Sinorhizobium meliloti: one gene and its partner. The main gene of each other region encodes a partner of the protein of the gene in region 2 in a complex. Links are inferred from orthologs where the notes say so. Each region holds a gene or a part of one and is shown on either strand. Other genes may lie near its edges. The genes, in order: secY and secA.

What was found.
Region 1: the proteins of secA (region 2) and secY are in contact, whole or in part, in a crystal structure (PDB 3DIN), measured with the Thermotoga maritima proteins. The link is inferred for Sinorhizobium meliloti from one-to-one orthologs. Residues at the interface, in WP_004082002.1 of Thermotoga maritima: Glu261, Ala262, Arg263, Lys300, Ala301, Arg302, Thr303, Ile304, Ile305, Leu323, Tyr324, Asp325, Pro326, Val329, Ser330, Tyr333, Ile336, Lys340, Phe345, Val349, Glu363, Phe364, Tyr374, Ser375, Gly376, Gly377, Glu393, Ile395, Thr482, Ser483; in WP_004081795.1 of Thermotoga maritima: Glu108, Gly109, Glu110, Glu111, Ala236, Glu237, Arg238, Arg239, Ile240, Thr241, Ile242, Gln243, Tyr244, Ala245, Arg246, Arg247, Val248, Thr249, Gly250, Arg251, Arg252, Val253, Tyr254, Gly256, Ala257, Ser258, Thr259, Tyr260, Leu261, Pro262.

The regions. Positions count from the first base shown.
Region 1 is NZ_JAGIOS010000001.1:3,696,911-3,706,103, forward strand. The notes cover bases 669-3,517. They hold secY (preprotein translocase subunit SecY), read right to left. Parts: upstream 2,839-3,517; coding sequence 1,498-2,838; downstream 669-1,497. Other genes in these bases: rpsM (30S ribosomal protein S13), read right to left, coding at 669-692; JOH52_RS17955 (adenylate kinase), read right to left, coding at 923-1,501; rplO (50S ribosomal protein L15), read right to left, coding at 3,074-3,517. Also shown: rpsK (30S ribosomal protein S11), read right to left, coding at 1-93; more of rpsM, read right to left, coding at 324-668; more of rplO, read right to left, coding at 3,518-3,544; rpmD (50S ribosomal protein L30), read right to left, coding at 3,558-3,761; rpsE (30S ribosomal protein S5), read right to left, coding at 3,774-4,343; rplR (50S ribosomal protein L18), read right to left, coding at 4,477-4,839; rplF (50S ribosomal protein L6), read right to left, coding at 4,852-5,385; rpsH (30S ribosomal protein S8), read right to left, coding at 5,426-5,824; rpsN (30S ribosomal protein S14), read right to left, coding at 5,837-6,142; rplE (50S ribosomal protein L5), read right to left, coding at 6,177-6,734; rplX (50S ribosomal protein L24), read right to left, coding at 6,727-7,038; rplN (50S ribosomal protein L14), read right to left, coding at 7,053-7,421; rpsQ (30S ribosomal protein S17), read right to left, coding at 7,600-7,836; rpmC (50S ribosomal protein L29), read right to left, coding at 7,850-8,050; rplP (50S ribosomal protein L16), read right to left, coding at 8,063-8,476; rpsC (30S ribosomal protein S3), read right to left, coding at 8,515-9,193. UniProt on the Escherichia coli protein: The central subunit of the protein translocation channel SecYEG. Consists of two halves formed by TMs 1-5 and 6-10.
Region 2 is NZ_JAGIOS010000001.1:2,137,687-2,147,260, forward strand. The notes cover bases 3,186-6,415. They hold secA (preprotein translocase subunit SecA), read right to left. Parts: upstream 6,098-6,415; coding sequence 3,386-6,097; downstream 3,186-3,385. Other genes in these bases: JOH52_RS10100 (peptidylprolyl isomerase), read left to right, coding at 6,343-6,415. Outside these bases: JOH52_RS10080 (GNAT family N-acetyltransferase), read right to left, coding at 1-406; JOH52_RS10085 (lipopolysaccharide biosynthesis protein), read right to left, coding at 410-1,798; cml (CmlA/FloR family chloramphenicol efflux MFS transporter), read right to left, coding at 1,952-3,151; more of JOH52_RS10100, read left to right, coding at 6,416-7,197; bifunctional glutamate N-acetyltransferase/amino-acid acetyltransferase ArgJ, read left to right, coding at 7,358-8,599; JOH52_RS10110 (GNAT family N-acetyltransferase), read left to right, coding at 8,676-9,494; 8-oxo-dGTP diphosphatase MutT, read left to right, coding at 9,500-9,574. UniProt on the Escherichia coli protein: Required for protein export, interacts with the SecYEG preprotein conducting channel.

The DNA of each region.
Region 1 (9,193 bases), 1.6 Mb from region 2 along the record:
CATCGTGTTGTTGAACGACGAATTGACGTGTGCAACGCCCGACGTAATGTTCTTGCGCTCGCGACGGCGAACGCGGGTGGCTTCCTTGGCCATAGGATCCCTTTCTTAGATCTCTGCACCGCCGTAATTCCAGCGGCTCCACCGGGAAAAGGATTTGTCGTCCCCTGCCCTGCATCTTACGAATCGCAACAGCCGGCGCACCGGCCTCGCGAGCATTCCGAGGAACCGGTAACGGTCCTCGCGTTGGTCGGACACTTGCCCTTCCCAAACTGCAAAAGGAGGCCGGCGCGTGCGCCAGCCTCCCGTTTTCCCTTTTCGGGAAATTACTTCTTCTTGCCGGCGATCGCCTTTGCCGGACCCTTGCGGGTGCGGGCATTGGTGTGCGTGCGCTGACCGCGCACCGGCAGGCCGCGACGATGGCGAAGACCGCGATAGCAGCCGAGATCCATCAGACGCTTGATGTTCATCGAGGTCTCGCGACGCAGGTCACCTTCGACCTGATAGTCGCGGTCGATCGTTTCACGGATCTGAAGGACCTCAGCGTCCGTCAACTGGTGAACGCGACGCTCGGCCGGAATACCGACCTTCTCGATGATTTCCTGTGCGAATTTCGTGCCGATCCCGTGAATATACGTCAGCGCGATGACGACGCGCTTTGCGGTCGGGATGTTGACGCCAGCGATACGTGCCACGTCTATTCTCCTTGCGTTCCAGTTGCCTACAGGCAATAGGTGCTTCGTTACGCGACCTTAAGAGCCGCACTTTGATTGAGGTTCGAGACACGTCAAAAACGACCGTACCCGGACTTCATTTCGTTGAAGACCGCGCCGATCGCTTCTCTTGTCGCGAGTTGACGCAGTCTTTGGAGGAATCGGCCGGAAAAGTCAACTCCCCGGCGCTCCCATTTTGGCAAAGGCAGCGCCTATGCCAGAATCTTCTCGATCTCGGCGGTAACCGTATGCACATCCGCCATGCCGTCCACGGTCTTCAACCGACCGGTTCGGGCGTAGTGTTCCGAAAGCGGAGCGGTCTTTTCCCGATATTCCTGCAGACGACGCCGGAATGCTTCCGGATTGTCGTCGGAGCGTACGGTGCCGCCGGCCGCGACGGTTTCGGTTACGCGATTCTCCATGCGCCGCACAAGGGCTGCCTCATCGACCTTCAGCTCGATGACCGCATCGAGTTTCAGGCCTTTTTCCTCAAGCATCCGGTCGAGCGCTACGGCCTGCGGGACCGTGCGCGGATAGCCGTCGAGAATGAAGCCCCTTGCGCAATCCGCAGAATCGATGCGGTCGGAGACGATCTCGTTGACGATTTCGTCGGAGACGAGCTGGCCGGCATCCATCACGGCTTTCGCGCGCTTGCCGACCTCGGTCGCCTGAGCTACCGCCGTCCGAAGCATATCCCCCGTGGAAAGCTGCGGAATGCCGTATCTCTCCGTCAGAAGCTTGGCCTGAGTACCCTTGCCAGCGCCCGGCGGTCCCAAAAAAATTAGCCTCATCGTCCCCTCTTTCCTCCGCGCAGCTTCGACTTCTTGATCAGTCCCTCATATTGCTGGGCAATGAGGTGACCCTGGATCTGTGCTACCGTATCGAGGGTCACGCTGACAACAATCAAAAGCGACGTACCACCAAGGTAGAACGGCACGCCTGTCTGCGAGATGAGTATCTCGGGCAGGATGCAGACGAAGACCAGGTAGATCGCGCCGATGACGGTGATGCGCGTCAACACGTAATCGATGTATTCGGCCGTGCGTTCACCGGGGCGGATGCCTGGAACGAACCCGCCATGCTTCTTCAGATTGTCGGCCGTATCCTTCGGGTTGAAGACGATGGCCGTATAGAAGAAGGCGAAAAAGGCGATCATCGCACCGTAAAGGATCATATAGAGCGGCTGACCGTGAGCGAGCGCACCGACGATCGCGGTTGCCCAGCCGGGCATGGTCGCGGTGTTGGCAAAGCCGGCAAGCGTGGCGGGCAGCAGGAGAAGCGACGACGCGAAGATCGCCGGGATCACACCCGAGGTGTTGAGCTTCAGCGGCAGGTGCGACGTGTCGCCCTGGAACATGCGGTTGCCGACCTGGCGCTTCGGATACTGTATCAGCAGGCGGCGCTGCGCGCGCTCGACGAAGACGATCAACGCGATCACGCCGACGACCATGACGATAATCGCAAGGATGAGAGGCGTCGACAGAGCACCGGTACGGCCGAGCTCAAGGGTCCCGGCAAGCGCCGAGGGCAGAGCGGCGACGATGCCGGCGAAGATGATCAGCGAAATACCGTTGCCGATGCCGCGGGACGTGATCTGCTCACCGAGCCACATCAGGAACATCGTGCCGCCGAGCAGCGAAATAACGGTGGAAATCCGGAAGAACCAGCCCGGATCGTTGACGAGGCCGCTGCCGCTTTCGAGACCGACGGCAATACCGTAGGCCTGCATCGCACCCAGCAGCACCGTACCGTAGCGGGTGTACTGGTTGATGACCTTGCGGCCCTGCTCGCCTTCTTTCTTCAGCTGCTCGAGCGCCGGAACGACCGACGTCATGAGCTGCACGATGATCGATGCGGAAATGTAAGGCATGATGCCGAGGGCGAAGATCGCCATGCGCTCGACCGCGCCGCCCGAGAACATGTTGAAGAGGCCGAGGATGCCCCCCGACTGTCCCTGGAATGCCTGCGCGAATGCGTCCGGGTTAAGGCCCGGCAACGGAATGTAGGTGCCAAGTCGATAGACCAGAAGCGCACCGAGAGTGAACCAGAGGCGTTTCTTCAGATCTTCCGCCTTGGCGAAAGTCGAAAAATTCAGGTTCGAGGCGAGCTGTTCCGCTGCAGAAGCCATGCAATTCTCCGCGTACCAAGTCTCGGAAACACGGGAAAACCCGGTCGTTCCGGATGGAATCAGTTTTCGTCGTTGAAAACCAGGCACGAGGCGATTGTCGCTGCAATCGGATGCCTCACCGTGGTTTCCGTTATGTCCCGTCGCGGCAGGCGATTCGCTGCGCTTGGACGTGAGGCTCACATATGGGAGCAAAACCGCCCGGCGTGAAGCACCCCGGGCGGTTCATCAGTCATATTTATTCAGCGGCTGCGGAGAGCAGCTTGATGGAACCGCCAGCCTTCTCGATCTTCTCGATCGCGGGCTTGGAGGCGCCGGCAACTTCGAGCGAAACCTTCGCCTTCAGTTCGCCGTCGGCGAGAACGCGCACACCATCCTTGACGCGGCGGATAACGCCGGCCGCCTTGAGAGCAGCGGCATCGACGGTCTTGGATGCGTCCAGCTTCTTGGCATCGACTGCGGCCTGAATCCGGCCGAGCGACACGACAACGAACTCCGAAGCGAAGATGTTGTTGAAGCCGCGCTTCGGCAGGCGACGGTAGATGGGCATCTGACCGCCTTCGAAGCCGTTGATCGCGACGCCCGAACGCGCCTTCTGACCCTTTACACCGCGACCGGCCGTCTTGCCGGAACCGGAGCCGATACCGCGGCCCAGGCGCTTGCGGTTCTTGGTCGCGCCTTCGTTGTCCTTGATTTCATTCAGTTTCATATCTCGATCCCCCTCACTTCTCGTCGACGACGCGAACGAGGTGCTGGACGGCCCGGATCATGCCGCGAACGGCCGGAGTGTCTTCCAGCGTGCGTACCCGGTGCATCTTGTTGAGGCCCAGGCCGACGAGCGTCTGACGCTGCACGGCCGGACGGCGAATGGGGCTACCGATCTGCTCGACGGTAACCGTCTTCTTGGCAACTTCCTTCTTAGCCATCTGTCAGCTCCCTTATTCTTCGGAAGCAACGCCGGCGGAAACGCGACGGGACTGGAGCGTGGCGTACTTCATGCCGCGCTGTGCCGCGATATCCTTCGGGTGCATCTGGTTCTTGAGCGCGTCGAAGGTTGCGCGAACCATGTTGTAGGGGTTCGACGAACCGGTCGACTTGGCTACGACGTCGTGAACGCCGAGCGTCTCGAAGACGGCGCGCATCGGGCCACCGGCGATGATACCGGTACCGGGCTTGGCCGAGCGCAGCAGCACCTTGCCGGCGCCATGACGGCCGTGCACGTCGTGGTGCAGAGTGCGGCCACCGCGCAGCGGTACGAAGATCAGGTCACGCTTGGCGGCTTCCGTTGCCTTGCGGATGGCTTCCGGCACTTCGCGTGCCTTGCCATGGCCGAAGCCGACGCGGCCCTTCTGGTCGCCCACGACGACGAGAGCGGCGAAACCGAAACGACGACCGCCCTTCACCACCTTGGCGACGCGGTTGATAGCGACGAGCTTATCGACAAACTCGCTGTCGCGCTCTTCGCGGTTCTGGCGATCTTCGCGAGAACCTCTTCTTTCTTGTGCCATTGTCCTCTTCCTTTTTCTTTTCCGGGTGCAATCGGCAGATTGACGAAAGCCGCCTCGCTTCCTTGGAAATCGAAGCGGCCGGGGATTTGCGAAGCCGGGTTACGCCCGGGCATTGCTGCCCGGGCGACGAACCTTAGAAGTTCAGGCCGCCTTCGCGAGCTGCCTCGGCCAGCGCCTTGATGCGGCCGTGGTAGATGAAGGCGCCACGGTCAAAGACAACGTCCTTGATGCCCGCCTTGGAAGCACGTTCTGCCAGGAGCTTGCCGACAGCCGTAGCGGCTTCGGTATCCGCTCCGGTCTTCAGCGAAGACCGCAGATCCGTGTCGAGGGTCGATGCCGAGGCAATCGTCTTGCCGGCAACATCGTCAATGATCTGCGCATAGATGTTCTTCGACGAGCGATGAACCGACAGGCGCGGGCGGCCATTGGCAACCGCCTTGATTTGACGGCGCACGCGGCTGGCGCGACGCACAAGAGTATCTTTCCTGCTAGCCATTTCGCGTGATCCTTACTTCTTCTTGCCTTCTTTGCGGACGATCCGCTCTTCGGCATACTTGACGCCCTTGCCCTTGTAGGGCTCGGGGCCGCGGTATTCGCGGATTTCCGCGGCAACCTGGCCGACCTGCTGCTTGTTGATTCCGGAAACGACGATTTCCGTCGGCTTCGGCACAGCGATCGTGATGCCTTCCGGCGTCTGGTAGACGACGTCGTGGCTGAAGCCGAGCGCGAGCTGCAGGTTCTTGCCCTGCATGGACGCGCGGTAACCGACGCCGTTGATTTCGAGCTTGCGCTCGTAACCGTCCTTCACGCCCTTGAGGATGTTCTCGATCATCGTGCGGGACATGCCCCACTTTGCGCGAGCATCCTTGCTCTCGTTGAGCGGCTGAACGACAACCGTGTTGTTTTCGAGCTTCACCGAAACTTCGTCATTTGCGACGAAGAACAGTTCGCCCTTCGGGCCCTTTGCCGTTACCTTCTGGCCATCCACGTTAGCCGTGACGCCTGCCGGAACTTGAACGGGCTTCTTACCGATACGAGACATTTTTATACCTGTCTGTTCGCTATGGAGATCCTGCTCGATCTTAGAAGATCGAGCAAAGAACCTCACCACCAACATTCTGTTCGCGTGCCTGGTGATCGGCCATCACGCCCTTCGGAGTCGAAAGGATGGTGATGCCGAGGCCGTTCGCGACCTGCGGAATGGACTTGACCGAGACATAGACCCGGCGGCCCGGCTTGGAGACGCGCGCGATCTCACGGATCACGGAGGCGCCTTCGTAGTACTTCAATTCGATGTTCAGCTCGGCCTTGCCGTTGCCGAATTCGACTTCTGAGTATCCGCGGATGTAGCCTTCTGCCTGAAGGACATCCAGCACGCGTGCGCGAAGCTTGGAAGCCGGCGTCGAAACGCTCGACTTGCGGCGAGCAGCGCCGTTGCGGATACGGGTGAGCATATCGCCCAAAGGATCAGTCATTGCCATGTACCCGTCTCCTTACCAGCTCGACTTGACCACGCCCGGCACCTTGCCGAGATTGCCCAGTTCGCGAAGTGCAATACGCGACATGCGCAGCTTGCGATAATAGGCACGCGGACGACCGGTGACTTCGCAACGATTGCGGATGCGGGTCTTGGACCCATCGCGGGGCAGTTCAGCCAGCTTGAGGGTGGCCTTGAACCGCTCTTCGATCGGCAAAGACTGGTTCATGATGATTGCCTTCAGGACCGCGCGCTTGGCGGCGTGATTGGCAACCAGTTTGCGGCGGCGCTTGTTCTTTTCAACTGCGCTCGTTTTCGCCATAACAGTTATCCTTCTTTACGCTTGCCGTTACGGATTACTGACGGAACGGGAAGTTGAACTCTTTGAGAAGAGCGCGTGCTTCGTCGTCGTTAGTTGCCGTCGTGCAAACGATGATGTCCATGCCCCACATCTGATCAACCTTGTCGTAGTTGATCTCAGGGAACACAATGTGCTCCTTGATGCCCATGGCAAAGTTGCCACGACCATCGAAGGACTTCGGATTGAGGCCGCGGAAGTCTCGAACACGCGGAAGAGCGATGTTGATGAGACGATCCAGGAACTCATACATCCGAACGCCGCGCAGGGTAACCTTGGCACCAATCGGCATGCCTTCGCGAAGCTTGAAGCCCGCGATGGAGTTGCGAGCGCGGGTGATGACCGGCTTCTGGCCGGCAATCGCAGCGAGGTCGGCAGCAGCAACCGTCGGCTTCTTGGAATCGCCGGTTGCTTCGCCAACACCCATGTTGATGACGATCTTGTCGAGGCGCGGGATCTGCATTTCGTTGGCGTAGGAGAACTGCTCCTGCATCGCCTTGCGGATGCGCTCTACATATTCCTTCTTGAGCCGCGACTCATAAGCGGACTTAGCCATCGATCACATCTCCCGAACGCTTGGCCACGCGGACCTTCTTGTCACCATCGATCTTGAAACCGACACGGGTCGGCTTGCCGTCCTTCGGATCGGCGATCGCGATGTTCGAAAGGTGGATCGAGGCTTCCTTTGTGATAATGCCGGCTTCCTGGTTCTGAGTCTGGCGCTGGTGACGCTTCACCACGTTGACGCCGCGCACGAGAGCCCGGTCTTCCTTCGGCATGACCTGAATGACTTCACCGGTACGGCCCTTGTCCTTACCGGTCAGAACGACGACCTTGTCGCCTTTGCGAATCTTTTGCATCTCTGATCGCTCCCTTAGAGTACTTCCGGAGCCAGCGAGATGATCTTCATGTGGTTCTTGGCGCGGAGTTCGCGCGGAACCGGTCCGAAGATACGGGTGCCGATCGGCTCTTTCTTGTTGTCGATGAGAACGGCTGCGTTGGTGTCGAAACGGATGACGCTGCCATCCGCACGGCGGATGTCTTTCGCGGTGCGAACGACAACAGCCTTCATGACATCACCCTTCTTCACGCGGCCGCGCGGAATGGCTTCCTTGATCGAAACGACGATGATGTCGCCGATCGACGCGTACTTGCGCTTGGAGCCGCCCAGCACCTTGATGCACATGACACGACGTGCGCCGGAATTATCCGCCACGTCGAGGTTTGTTTGCATCTGAATCATGTCAGGTCGCCTTCTTGTTGTTACCAGGCCGGTTGGGTCGAAACCCCCTCGCCCGGCTTATTGTGCTCATCTCAAAGCAAAAGAACGCTCGAACTCGAGCGTTCCTCGGCTTTAATTGCGTGCTTCATACAGATATTTGCCCGAGACGCAAGGGTCCGGCGGACAAAACCTGCAGAAATCAAGACTGGGCGGAAACGACCGTCCAGCGCTTGTCCTTGGAAATCGGCGCGCATTCCTCGATGGAAACGAGGTCGCCGACCTTGAACTGATTGTTCTCGTCGTGAGCCTTGTACTTCTTGGAACGACGAACGGTCTTCTGAAGGATCGGGTGCGCAAAGCGGCGCTCGACCCGGACGACGACGGTCTTGTCGTTCTTGTCGCTGACGACGGTGCCCTGCAGAATGCGTTTCGGCATATTGTTCTGGTCCTTAGGCCTTGGCTTCTGCCGCCTTCTGGCGGGCAATGGTTTTGATGCGTGCGATGTCCTTGCGGACCTCGTTGATACGCGAAGACTTCTCGAGCTGGCCAGTCGCCTTCTGGAAGCGCAGGTTGAACTGCTCCTTCTTCAGCTTGGCAAGCTCTTCCTTGAGTTGGTCGGCGCTCAGAGCGCGAACATCTGCGGCTTTCATGAGCTTCACTCCTTACTCTGCGATACGCTGCACGAAGCGCGTCTTGACAGAGAGCTTGGCAGCGCCGAGGCGAAGTGCCTCGCGGGCGAGCTCCTCGTTGACACCGTCGATCTCGAACATCATGCGGCCGGGCTTGACCTTGCATGCCCAGTATTCGACCGAACCCTTGCCCTTACCCATGCGGACTTCGGTCGGCTTTGCCGTGACCGGAACGTCGGGGAATACCCGGATCCAGACGCGGCCGGCGCGCTTCATATGACGGGTGATCGCACGGCGGGCCGCTTCGATCTCGCGAGCATTGACGCGGTTGGGCTCCTGGGCCTTCAGGCCGAATTCGCCGAAGGCGAGGTCAGAGCCGCCCTTCGCGACGCCCTTGATGCGCCCCTTGAACTGCTTGCGATACTTCGTACGCTTTGGCTGCAACATTTTTTTACTTCTCCGATATTGGCTGCCACGCGCGAATGTTACGCGTTCTCGCGGCGACGCTCTCTGCCGCTACCGCCCTGGTTGTCACTCTCGGTCGCGCGACGCTCGGAAGCCATCGGATCGTGCTCAAGGATTTCGCCCTTGAAGATCCAGACCTTGACGCCGCAGATTCCGAAAGCGGTTTCGGCTTCGGCCGTACCGTAGTCGATGTCGGCGCGCAGCGTATGCAGCGGAACGCGGCCTTCACGATACCATTCGGTACGGGCGATTTCCGCACCGCCGAGACGGCCGGCGCAAGTGATCTTGATGCCTTCGGCGCCGAGGCGCATCGCCGACTGAACGGCACGCTTCATCGCACGACGAAACGCTACGCGGCGCTCGAGCTGCTGAGCGATCGACTGCGCAACGAGCGTTGCGTCGACTTCCGGCTTGCGCACTTCGACGATGTTGAGGTGCGTTTCCGAATTGGTCATCTCGGAAAGCTTCTTGCGAAGCTTTTCGATGTCGGCGCCCTTCTTGCCGATGATCAGGCCCGGGCGAGCCGAGTGGATCGTCACGCGGCACTTCTTGTGCGGACGCTCGATCACGACCTTGGCGATACCGGCCGACTTCAGCTCTTCCATCAGATAGGCGCGGATCTTCAGGTCTTCGTGAAGAAGCTGGCCGTATTCCGCGTTATCCGCGAACCAACGGCTATCCCAGGTCCGGTTGATGCCG
Region 2 (9,574 bases):
CCAGCGGCCCGAAGGGATTGGACCAGGCGCGAATAATGGTCGCGCCGATCGAAAAACCCGGCTTTTCTATCGAGAACGGCATGAGAAAGCGGAGGCGGCTTCTCTGCTCGCTTTGGTCGCGGATGACCGCAAGCCGGATCACCCGATCCTCGAGGCGCGGCATGGCGGGCGCGAGAAAGCGCCCGGTAAAGAAGACGTTCTGCTCGATGGCGCGATTGGAGAGAAAGTCGAGCTCCCGCTGCAGGTCGTATCCGGCTCTCGCCGGATAGACCGCGAGGTGCCGTCCGGGCCTTCCGACCATCAATGTCCGTTCGGACTGCAACGTATCGGGTCCGGATTGCGCGAGGCCGCCAAGCAGGCGGTTGGCGCTGCCGTTCACGTCTGCGGGAAGGACATTGCCGATCATGGCTCAAATCGCCTCGTTCTTGTTGTTCATGCGCCCCGCGCCGGCAACGGCCCGCAGGGGAAAGCCGAAAGTGCGCCTGACGGCGAAATGCAGGATGGCTGCCTCCACGAACATCGCGCCCGCAGTGGCGGCAGCTGCGCCCGTCAGGCCGAAGACCGGGATGAGTGTCACGTTCAAGGCGATGTTGGCTCCGAGCGCAGCCGCATAGAGCAGGACGCAGAGCTTTTGCCGCCCCGCCATCGTGAGCAGCGTTTCGGCCGGCCCGACAAATGCCTTGGCGAGAATTCCCGTCAGCAGGATCGCCATCAAGGGGGCGCCGGTGGTGAAGGCCGGGCCAAACAGCGAAAGCAGCATGTTGCCGGCTGCGAGCACGCAGCCGCCGATCACCAGGGACGGCCAGAAGGACCAGCGCGCGCTTTCGACAGCGATTTCCGCCAGCTGCCGGCGGTCGCCTGCGGCCATTGCCGCGGAGAAGCGCGGACCTGCCGCTGCCTTGACGGCGAACATGACGAAATGGACGAGTGCCATGGTCTTGGCCGCCGCAAAATAAACCGCCACATCGTCGGGTTTCAGATAGAGGCCCACGATGACGACGTCGGAATTGGTGAGCAGGAACCCGAAACCGTCGACCAGAAAAATGGGAAGGGAGACGCTGAGCCACCGCCCGAGCTCGATCTTCATCGGTCCGCGCACGTAATGGCGGCCGAGCCGCCATGCCATCGTCACGAATTGTCCGAGCGTGGTGACATAGGCCGCCGCCAGCGCAGCGCCCATGGCTGTCGTCGCGTCGCGCGGAAGCCCGGCGGCGATCGCGATGACCATGAAACCGAGGATCAGCAGCGGCCGCACGAGATAGGTCGGGCTCATCGCGACGATGGGCCAGCTATGCGCCCGCGCGGTGCCGTCCAGTACATCGCCGAGCGCGATCATCGGCAAGGTGAACAGGCCGAGATAGAGGGGAATCACATAGTAGCTTTCGATGGCGGAGCCGAAGAGCCAGAGGCCGGCTCCGCCGACGGCGGCGAGCACGGTCGCGGAAAGCATCGCAAAGACGCGCGCCGTCGTGGTCAGGCCGCGGATATTCGCAAGCGCGGCGGTCGTATGGTATTCCGGCAGAAAGCGGATCACGGTCGCATGGAAGCCGAGGCAGGACAGGTTTCCGAAGAGGACGACCAGCACCCAGACGAAAATGAAGATGCCGTATTCGAACTCGCCGACCAGGCGCGCAAGGACGATTTGCGAGACGAAGGCGATGGCTGCGCTGACGATGCGGATCAGAAAGGCGATGAGCGCCACGCGCTGTGCACGGTTCCTGGGATCGTCCCCCGCAAGAAGCGGCGCGAGGCCGTGCAGGAGACGAGGCAGGCGATATCTCAGCGCCGACGGCAGCATTCGTCCGGCCGATTGACATACCGCCATGAACACGAGGACACCCTGACATTACGCAATACTGGGCTTCACTTCTGTCAGATCAGCGTTAACAAAGGGTTCAGCACCCTCGCTTGAGAGCGGGGAAGCCGGGCTCTTGCCCGACTTCCTCTTCAATCATGCCTGCACATGCCTTCTGGAATGCAACTGCCGGCGCGCGATCAGCACAACGCCGGCCATAATCGAGGCATAGACGACAAGCGGCCACGCGCTGTCGCCGGGCAGTCCGATCACGAGCAGTGTCCCCGCCGTCCCGACGATGAGGCTTTGGACGCAGAAATAGACTGCGACCGCCGAACCCGCCATGTCTCCAAAATCCTCGAGAGCGCCGTTTGCGGTCACCGATACGGTGAAGACGATGCCGACCGCCATCACCCACATCGGCATGACGAAGGTCCAGGACGAAGGGACGCCGAACGTTTCCCCGGCAATCAGGAGCGCTGCCCCGAGAAGCAACATGCACATGCCCCGCAGGAGGCTGCCCGAAGTTCCCCATCGGGAGACGAACCGCTCGGCAAAGCGCGCCGTGATGATCATCACGATTGCTACAGTTGCAAAGGCGAGGCTGAACTGCAGCTCCGAATATCCTGCCTTGTCGATCAGCACGCGCGGCGAGGTGGAAAAGAACACGAAGAACGTGCCCATGGCGGCGCTGAAGCCGAGGGTATAGGTCCAGAAGGCGAGGCTGCGGAAAAGGGGGCCGAATGCGTGCCGCGACAGCGCTGCCGCCGAAGGGCGGGATTCATGCCAGCGAGGCAGTGCCTGCAGCAGCGCGATTATGGCTAATGCACCCAGCGTAACGAAGATCGAGCGCCATCCGAACCTCTCCGCCAGCATGGCACCGGTTATCGGCCCCAGAGCGGGAACGAATGCCAGAATGGAACTGAACAGGCTGTAGATGACCACGCTTTCCGGGCGGTCGGCATATACATCCCGGATCGTTGCAAAGGTGGCCACCAGAGCCGCAGATGCGCCAACCGCCTGGAGGAAGCGGAAGGCGACGAAAGGGATGGCGCTGGAGGAAGCCGCGAGGCAGAACGATGCGGCGGCGAACAGCATCGCTCCGCCGATCAGGACTGGCCGTCGCCCGATGCGGTCGGAGACGGGCCCGAAGACGATCTGGCCGAGGCCGAGCATCACCATATAGAGGCTCAGCGTGAGCTGAACCACGGCGGGGCTGGTGCCGAGAATACCGGGCATCGCAGGAACGATCGGGAGATAAATATCCATGGCCAGAGAGGCGAGGATATCGAAGGGCGCCATCAGCAGCAGCGCTGCCGGCAGCGAATAGCGCCAGACATGGTTTTTTGTAGGCATGGAAAGACATCCGCTCAAATGAGGAACATTCGGCGGCGGTCTGCCTGCGGCACGGGGGGTCGGCTCGACAGACGCCGCAACAACAAGGAAAAGCGTTGTTGCGGCTTACTTGTCCGACGACTTTTGAGCTCCCATGCTACGGCTCCATGCACATCTTGAGGCGAAGTTGCCTGCCATGTCAGTGGCAGGCCGACAATCGTCCGCGCGCCCGACGGGACGCGCAGCGCCGTGCGGTCAGGCTTCGTAAATGCCGTGGCAATGCTTGTATTTCTTGCCCGAGCCGCAGGGGCAGGCTTCGTTGCGTGCGACCTTACCCCAGGTGGAAGGGTCGGCCGGATCGCGGTTCGCAGGGGCGACCGCCAGCAGCGTCTCGCCGGCCTGCGCGAAGTCGTCCTCGCCTGTCAGGGGATCGATATGATGCGCCTGCATCGGCGGCAGCGGCTGCGGTTCCTCCGGCGCCTCGCGGACCAGTTCGACCCGCATCAGCTGCGCCGTGACCGCCTGGCGCAGATTGCCGAGGAGGGCCTGGAAGAGCTCGAAAGCCTCGGACTTGTATTCCTGCAGCGGATCGCGCTGGGCGTAGCCGCGGAAGCCGATGACCGACCGCAGGTGGTCGAGGTTGACGATATGCTCGCGCCAGAGATGGTCGAGCGTCTGGAGAACGACCGAGCGCTCGACATATTGCATGATTTCGGGGCCGAAACGCTCCGCGCGCTCGGCAGCCGCCTTGTCCACCGCGGCAGTGATGCGCTCGCGGATATCGTCCTCGGCGATGCCTTCTTCGGCGACCCATTCGGCGATTGGCAGGTCGAGATTGAAATACTGCTGGACGTCGGCCTTCAGCCCCTCGGCATCCCATTTTTCGGCATAGGCCCGCTCCGGGATGCGCTTGGCGACGATTTCCTCGATCACTTCGTTGCGCATGTCGGTCACCGTATCGGTGACGCTCTCCGCGTCCATCAGTTCGATGCGCTGCTCGAAGATGACCTTGCGCTGGTCGTTGAGCACATCGTCGTACTTCAGGAGATTCTTGCGGATGTCGAAGTTGCGCGCCTCCACCTTCTTCTGGGCGCGTTCGAGCGCCTTGTTGATCCAGGGATGGACGATCGCCTCGCCTTCCTTCAGGCCGAGCTTCTGCAGCATTCCGTCCATGCGGTCGGAGCCGAAGATGCGCATCAGATCGTCCTGAAGCGACAGGTAGAACTTCGAGCGGCCCGGGTCGCCCTGGCGGCCCGAGCGGCCACGCAGCTGGTTGTCGATGCGGCGGCTTTCGTGCCGTTCGGTGGCCAGGACGTAGAGCCCGCCGGCGGCAAGCGCCTTTTCCTTGAGTTTCTGGACCTCTTCGCGGATCGCCTTTTCGCGCGCCTCGCGCTCCGGCCCGGGCTCGACATCGGCCAGCTCCTGCTGGATGCGCATGTCGGGGTTGCCGCCGAGCTGGATGTCGGTGCCGCGGCCGGCCATGTTGGTGGCGATCGTGACCGCGCCGGGGACGCCGGCCTGCGCGACGATATAGGCTTCCTGTTCGTGATAGCGGGCGTTCAGCACCTGGAACTTGGAGAAGCCGCTCTTCTTCAGCATATCGGCGAGAAGTTCTGACTTCTCGATGGAGGTGGTGCCGACGAGCATCGGCTGGCCGCGCTCATGGGCGGATTTGATCTCGTCGATGATCGCCTTGAATTTTTCGCCGACGGTGCGATAGACCTCGTCGTCCTCGTCGATGCGCTTGATCGGCAGGTTGGTCGGCACCTCGAGAACTTCGAGGCCGTAGATGTTGCCGAATTCCTCCGCTTCCGTCGCTGCCGTACCGGTCATGCCCGCAAGTTTGTCGTACATGCGGAAATAGTTCTGGAAGGTGATCGAGGCGAGCGTCTGGTTCTCGGGCTGGATCTGCACCTTTTCCTTGGCTTCGAGCGCCTGGTGCTGGCCTTCGGAATAGCGGCGGCCGGGCATCATGCGTCCGGTAAACTCGTCGATGATGACGATCTCGCCGTTGCGTACGATATAGTCCTTGTCGCGGGTGAAGAGTTTGTGGGCCTTCAAGGCGTTGTTGACGTGGTGAACGATCGCCACGTTCTCGATGTCGTAGAGCGATTCGCCCTTCAACAGGCCGGCCTCGCGCAGCATGTTTTCGAGCTTCTCGGTGCCTTCTTCCGAGAAGTTGGCCGAGCGCTGCTTCTCGTCGATTTCATAGTCTTCCGGCGACAGGAGCGGAATGAATTCGTTGATGGTGTTGTAGAGATCGGAGCGGTCGTCGAGCGGGCCGGAGATGATGAGCGGCGTGCGCGCCTCGTCCACCAGGATCGAGTCGACTTCGTCGACGATGGCGAAGAAGTGGCCGCGCTGGACCATCTGCCCGCGCTCGTACTTCATGTTGTCGCGGAGATAGTCGAAGCCGAGCTCGTTGTTCGTCGCATAGGTAACGTCGCAGGCATAGGCGTCGCGGCGTTGCTCGTCGGAAAGACCGTGGACGATGACGCCGGTGGTCATGCCCAGGAAGCCGTAGATGCGGCCCATCATGCCGGCGTCGCGCTGGGCGAGATAGTCGTTGACGGTGACGACATGCACGCCCTTGCCGGCGAGCGCATTGAGATAGACGGGAAGGGTTGCGACGAGCGTCTTGCCTTCACCGGTCTTCATTTCCGCGATGGCGCGCTCGTGCAGGATCATGCCGCCGATCAGCTGGACGTCGAAAGGGCGCAGCCCGAGGACGCGGAGCGCAGCCTCGCGAACGACCGCAAAGGCCGGCACGAGAATATCGTCCAGGGTCTTGCCATCGGCGAGCTCACGGCGAAATTCCGCCGTCTTCGCCGCCAAGGCCTCGTCGCTCAGCGCCTTCATTTCGGCTTCGAGAGCATTGATGGCGTCCACCCGTCCCTTGTAGCCGCGGACGCGGCGATCGTTGGCGGAACCAAACAACTTGCGGGCAAAGCCGCCGAGACTGACCATGCAAATGGTCCTTTCCTTATTTGTCGCCTGGGGTTTCAGGCGCGCGGTCGAAAAACCGCGTCACGCCGCGAAACGCCCGGAAACTGTTCTGGACGCGAGGTTGCGTGACAGATAAGAGGGGGGTCGGATTATGTCAACGCACTTGCACGGCCGGACGGCTACAGAACCGCCACATTCTGGTTGTTGTGCAGCCCCTCGGGGCCGGAGGCAATCGCGCTGGCGGCCAATGGTGAAAGGTTAGAAACATGTCTAGATACAAGACCCTTGCGGCCGCGGCACTGGTCGCGATGATCGCGGCGGGTGTCGCCCGCGCCGAAGGGACCGATCCGGTCATCGCGAAAGTCGGCGACCAGGAAATCCGCCAGTCGGAACTTGATCTCGCAATCACGAGCCTCGATCCGCAGCTCCAGCGGATGCCCGACGAACAGAAGCGCGCGGCAGCACTTTCGGCCGTCATCGACGTCAAGCTTCTTTTGAAGGACGCCGAGAAGGAAGGACTTCAGAACGACGAGGCGTTCAAGCAGCGCGTCGCCTTCCTGACCGAACGCGAATTGCACAACGCATTCTTCAAGAAGCACGTGGTCGATGCCGTAACTTCCGAGGAAGTGAAGGCGCGCTACGACAAGGAAGTCGCAGCGATTCCGCCGCAGGAAGAGGTCAAGGCCCGCCATATCCTCGTCAAGACCGAAGACGAGGCGAAGGACGTCATCAAGGAGCTCGATGCGGGCAAGAACTTCGCCGATCTTGCGAAGGCCAAGTCCACCGACCCGAACAAGGAAGAGGGCGGCGATCTCGGCTACTTCACCAAGGGCCGCATGGTGCCTGAATTCGAGACGGCCGCCTTCGCGCTCGAAAAGGGCGCCTATACGAAGACGCCGGTCAAGACGCAGTTCGGCTTCCATGTGATCCTCATCGAGGACAAGCGTCCCCAGGCTCCGCCGACGCTCGAACAGGTCGAGCCGCAGGTTCGCCAGCTCGTCATGCGTGACAAGTACCTCGAGCTTCTGAATTCCGCGAAGGAGAGCACTGCGGTCGAAATCTCCGATCCGGCGCTCAAGAAGGCCTATGACGAGGCCGGCAAGCCGCAGGAAACCAAGTAATTACGGCCGGGCGGCCCCTTGGGGAGGCGCGCCCCGAGCGGAGGCTGAGGTCGCTCGCATTTGCTCCGCTCTGCCTTCAAAGATCCGGATGCCCGACGGCTGAATGCCGTTCGGGCATTTCGCACAACATCCGAGGCTTCTGAAAAGCAGGTTCAATCCCATGTCCGGTTCCGTCTCTCCGCTTGCTCCGAAAACCTTTGCCGAAATGCCGGCCCTTCGCGGCGTACGCATGGCGACCGCTGCCGCAGGGATCAAGTATAAGAACCGGACCGACGTGCTGATGATGCTCTTCGACCGGCCGGCATCCGTGGCCGGCGTGTTCACGCGGTCGAAGTGCCCCTCCGCTCCGGTCGATCATTGCCGGCAGAACCTGCCGGGCGGCATTGCGCGCGCCGTCGTCGTCAACTCGGGCAATGCCAACGCGTTCACCGGCAAGAAGGGCAGGGAGGCGACCAGGCTCACGGCCGAGGCCGCGGCAAAGGCCGTCGGCTGCAGCGAGGCGGAGGTCTTCCTGGCGTCGACGGGCGTCATCGGCGAGCCGCTCGACGCCACCAAGTTCGCCGGTGTTCTCGACAAGCTTGCCGCGTCCGCCACCCAGGACTTCTGGTTCGAAGCGGCCAAAGCGATCATGACGACCGATACCTATCCGAAGGTTGCCACCCGCAGCGCCGAGATCGGCGGTGTCAAGGTCGCGATCAACGGGATCGCCAAGGGCGCCGGGATGATCGCGCCCGACATGGCGACCATGCTCTCCTTCGTCGTCACCGATGCGGACATTGCCCCGGCGGCGCTTCAGGCACTGCTTCAGGCAGGCGTCGAACCCACCTTCAATTCGGTGACGGTCGACAGCGACACGTCCACCTCCGACACGCTGATGCTGTTTGCGACCGGTGCGGCGGCAGGCGATGGCCAGGCGAAGGTCGAGGACGCGGCCGACCCGCGTCTCGATGGGTTCCGCGCCGCGCTCGACGATCTGCTGCGTGATCTGGCGTTGCAGGTCGTGCGCGACGGCGAGGGCGCGCGCAAGATGGTCGAGGTGACGGTCGAGGGCGCGGAAAACGATGCCGCCGCCAAACGTATCGCACTTTCGATAGCCAATTCGCCGCTCGTCAAAACGGCGGTTGCGGGCGAGGACGCCAATTGGGGGCGCGTCGTCATGGCCGTCGGCAAGTCGGGAGAGATGGCCGAGCGCGACCGGCTGGCGATCTGGTTCGGCGATATCCGCGTCGCAGTCGAGGGCGAGCGCGATCCGGCCTATTCGGAAGCGGCCGCGACTGCGGTCATGCAGGGCGAGACCATTCCGATCCGCGTCGATATCGGTCTGGGTTCGGGCCGCGCCACGGTCTATACCTGCGACCTGACCAAGGAATATGTCGAAATCAACGGCGACTACAGAAGCTGATACGGTCGAGGAGTTGAGAGAGCGGGTTGCGGCCGGAAAGCCGCGCGCTCTTTCCGGCCCCGCAGCATTCAAGGCTATGGACATGACATCGAACGGCAGAGAGCCGCCCGGCGACGGGGCGGGGAACGGGGAAACGGTCGCGGTCGACCTACCGAGCGTGCGGCGGCTGGAAGCAGTGGGTTTTCGCGCCTGGCCGGCCTCGTCGGTGCAATATGACGGCAGCTGGCTTATCCGTCTGACGGCGGGGCACCCTTCCAAGCGCCTGAATTCCGTCAACCCGCTCGATCCGTCCGACTATCGCGACATAGCCATCCGGTTGGAGAAGGCGCGCAGGCTTTTTGCCGAATCGGGCCGCTCGCTCACGGTTCGCCAGACGCCGCTGACGCCGCCGAAGATGATCGACCATATGGATGGCGAGGGCTGGACGTCGTTCGCGCACAGTCTGGTTCTGGCGCTCGACCTGGCGGAGCGCGATTTCAGCGAAGGCATCGACCATCTGCCGATCAAGGATGTCGGCCGTTTCGTGGATGCCCGCATCCTGATCGGCAGGGATCCTCCGGAAGCCAAGCAGGCGCTGACCGGGATCATCAACGCCATCAAGCCCGAATGCGGCCTGTTCCTGTTCGAGGACCGAAAGATCGGGCCGACGGCGGTGTCGCTCGTCGTGCACGACAATGATCTTGCCGGCATCATGCAGTTCGCGGTTGCCGAAGCGGTTCGCCGGCGAGGGGTCGGCAGTGCGCTCCTCGACGCCTCGCTCCGTTGGGCACGTCTCAAGGGCGCAAAGAAGGCCTGGTTGCAGGTGGAGGCCGACAACGGGGCTGCGATCGAGCTTTATCGCAAGGCCGGTTTCACCGAGGTCTACCGCTATCTCTATCGAACGCCGAAGGTCTGACGGACATGCAGGGTAAGAAGATCGTGCTCGTTGCCGCCTGCGCGCTCGTCGATGCCGATGGACGCGTTCTGCTGGCGCAA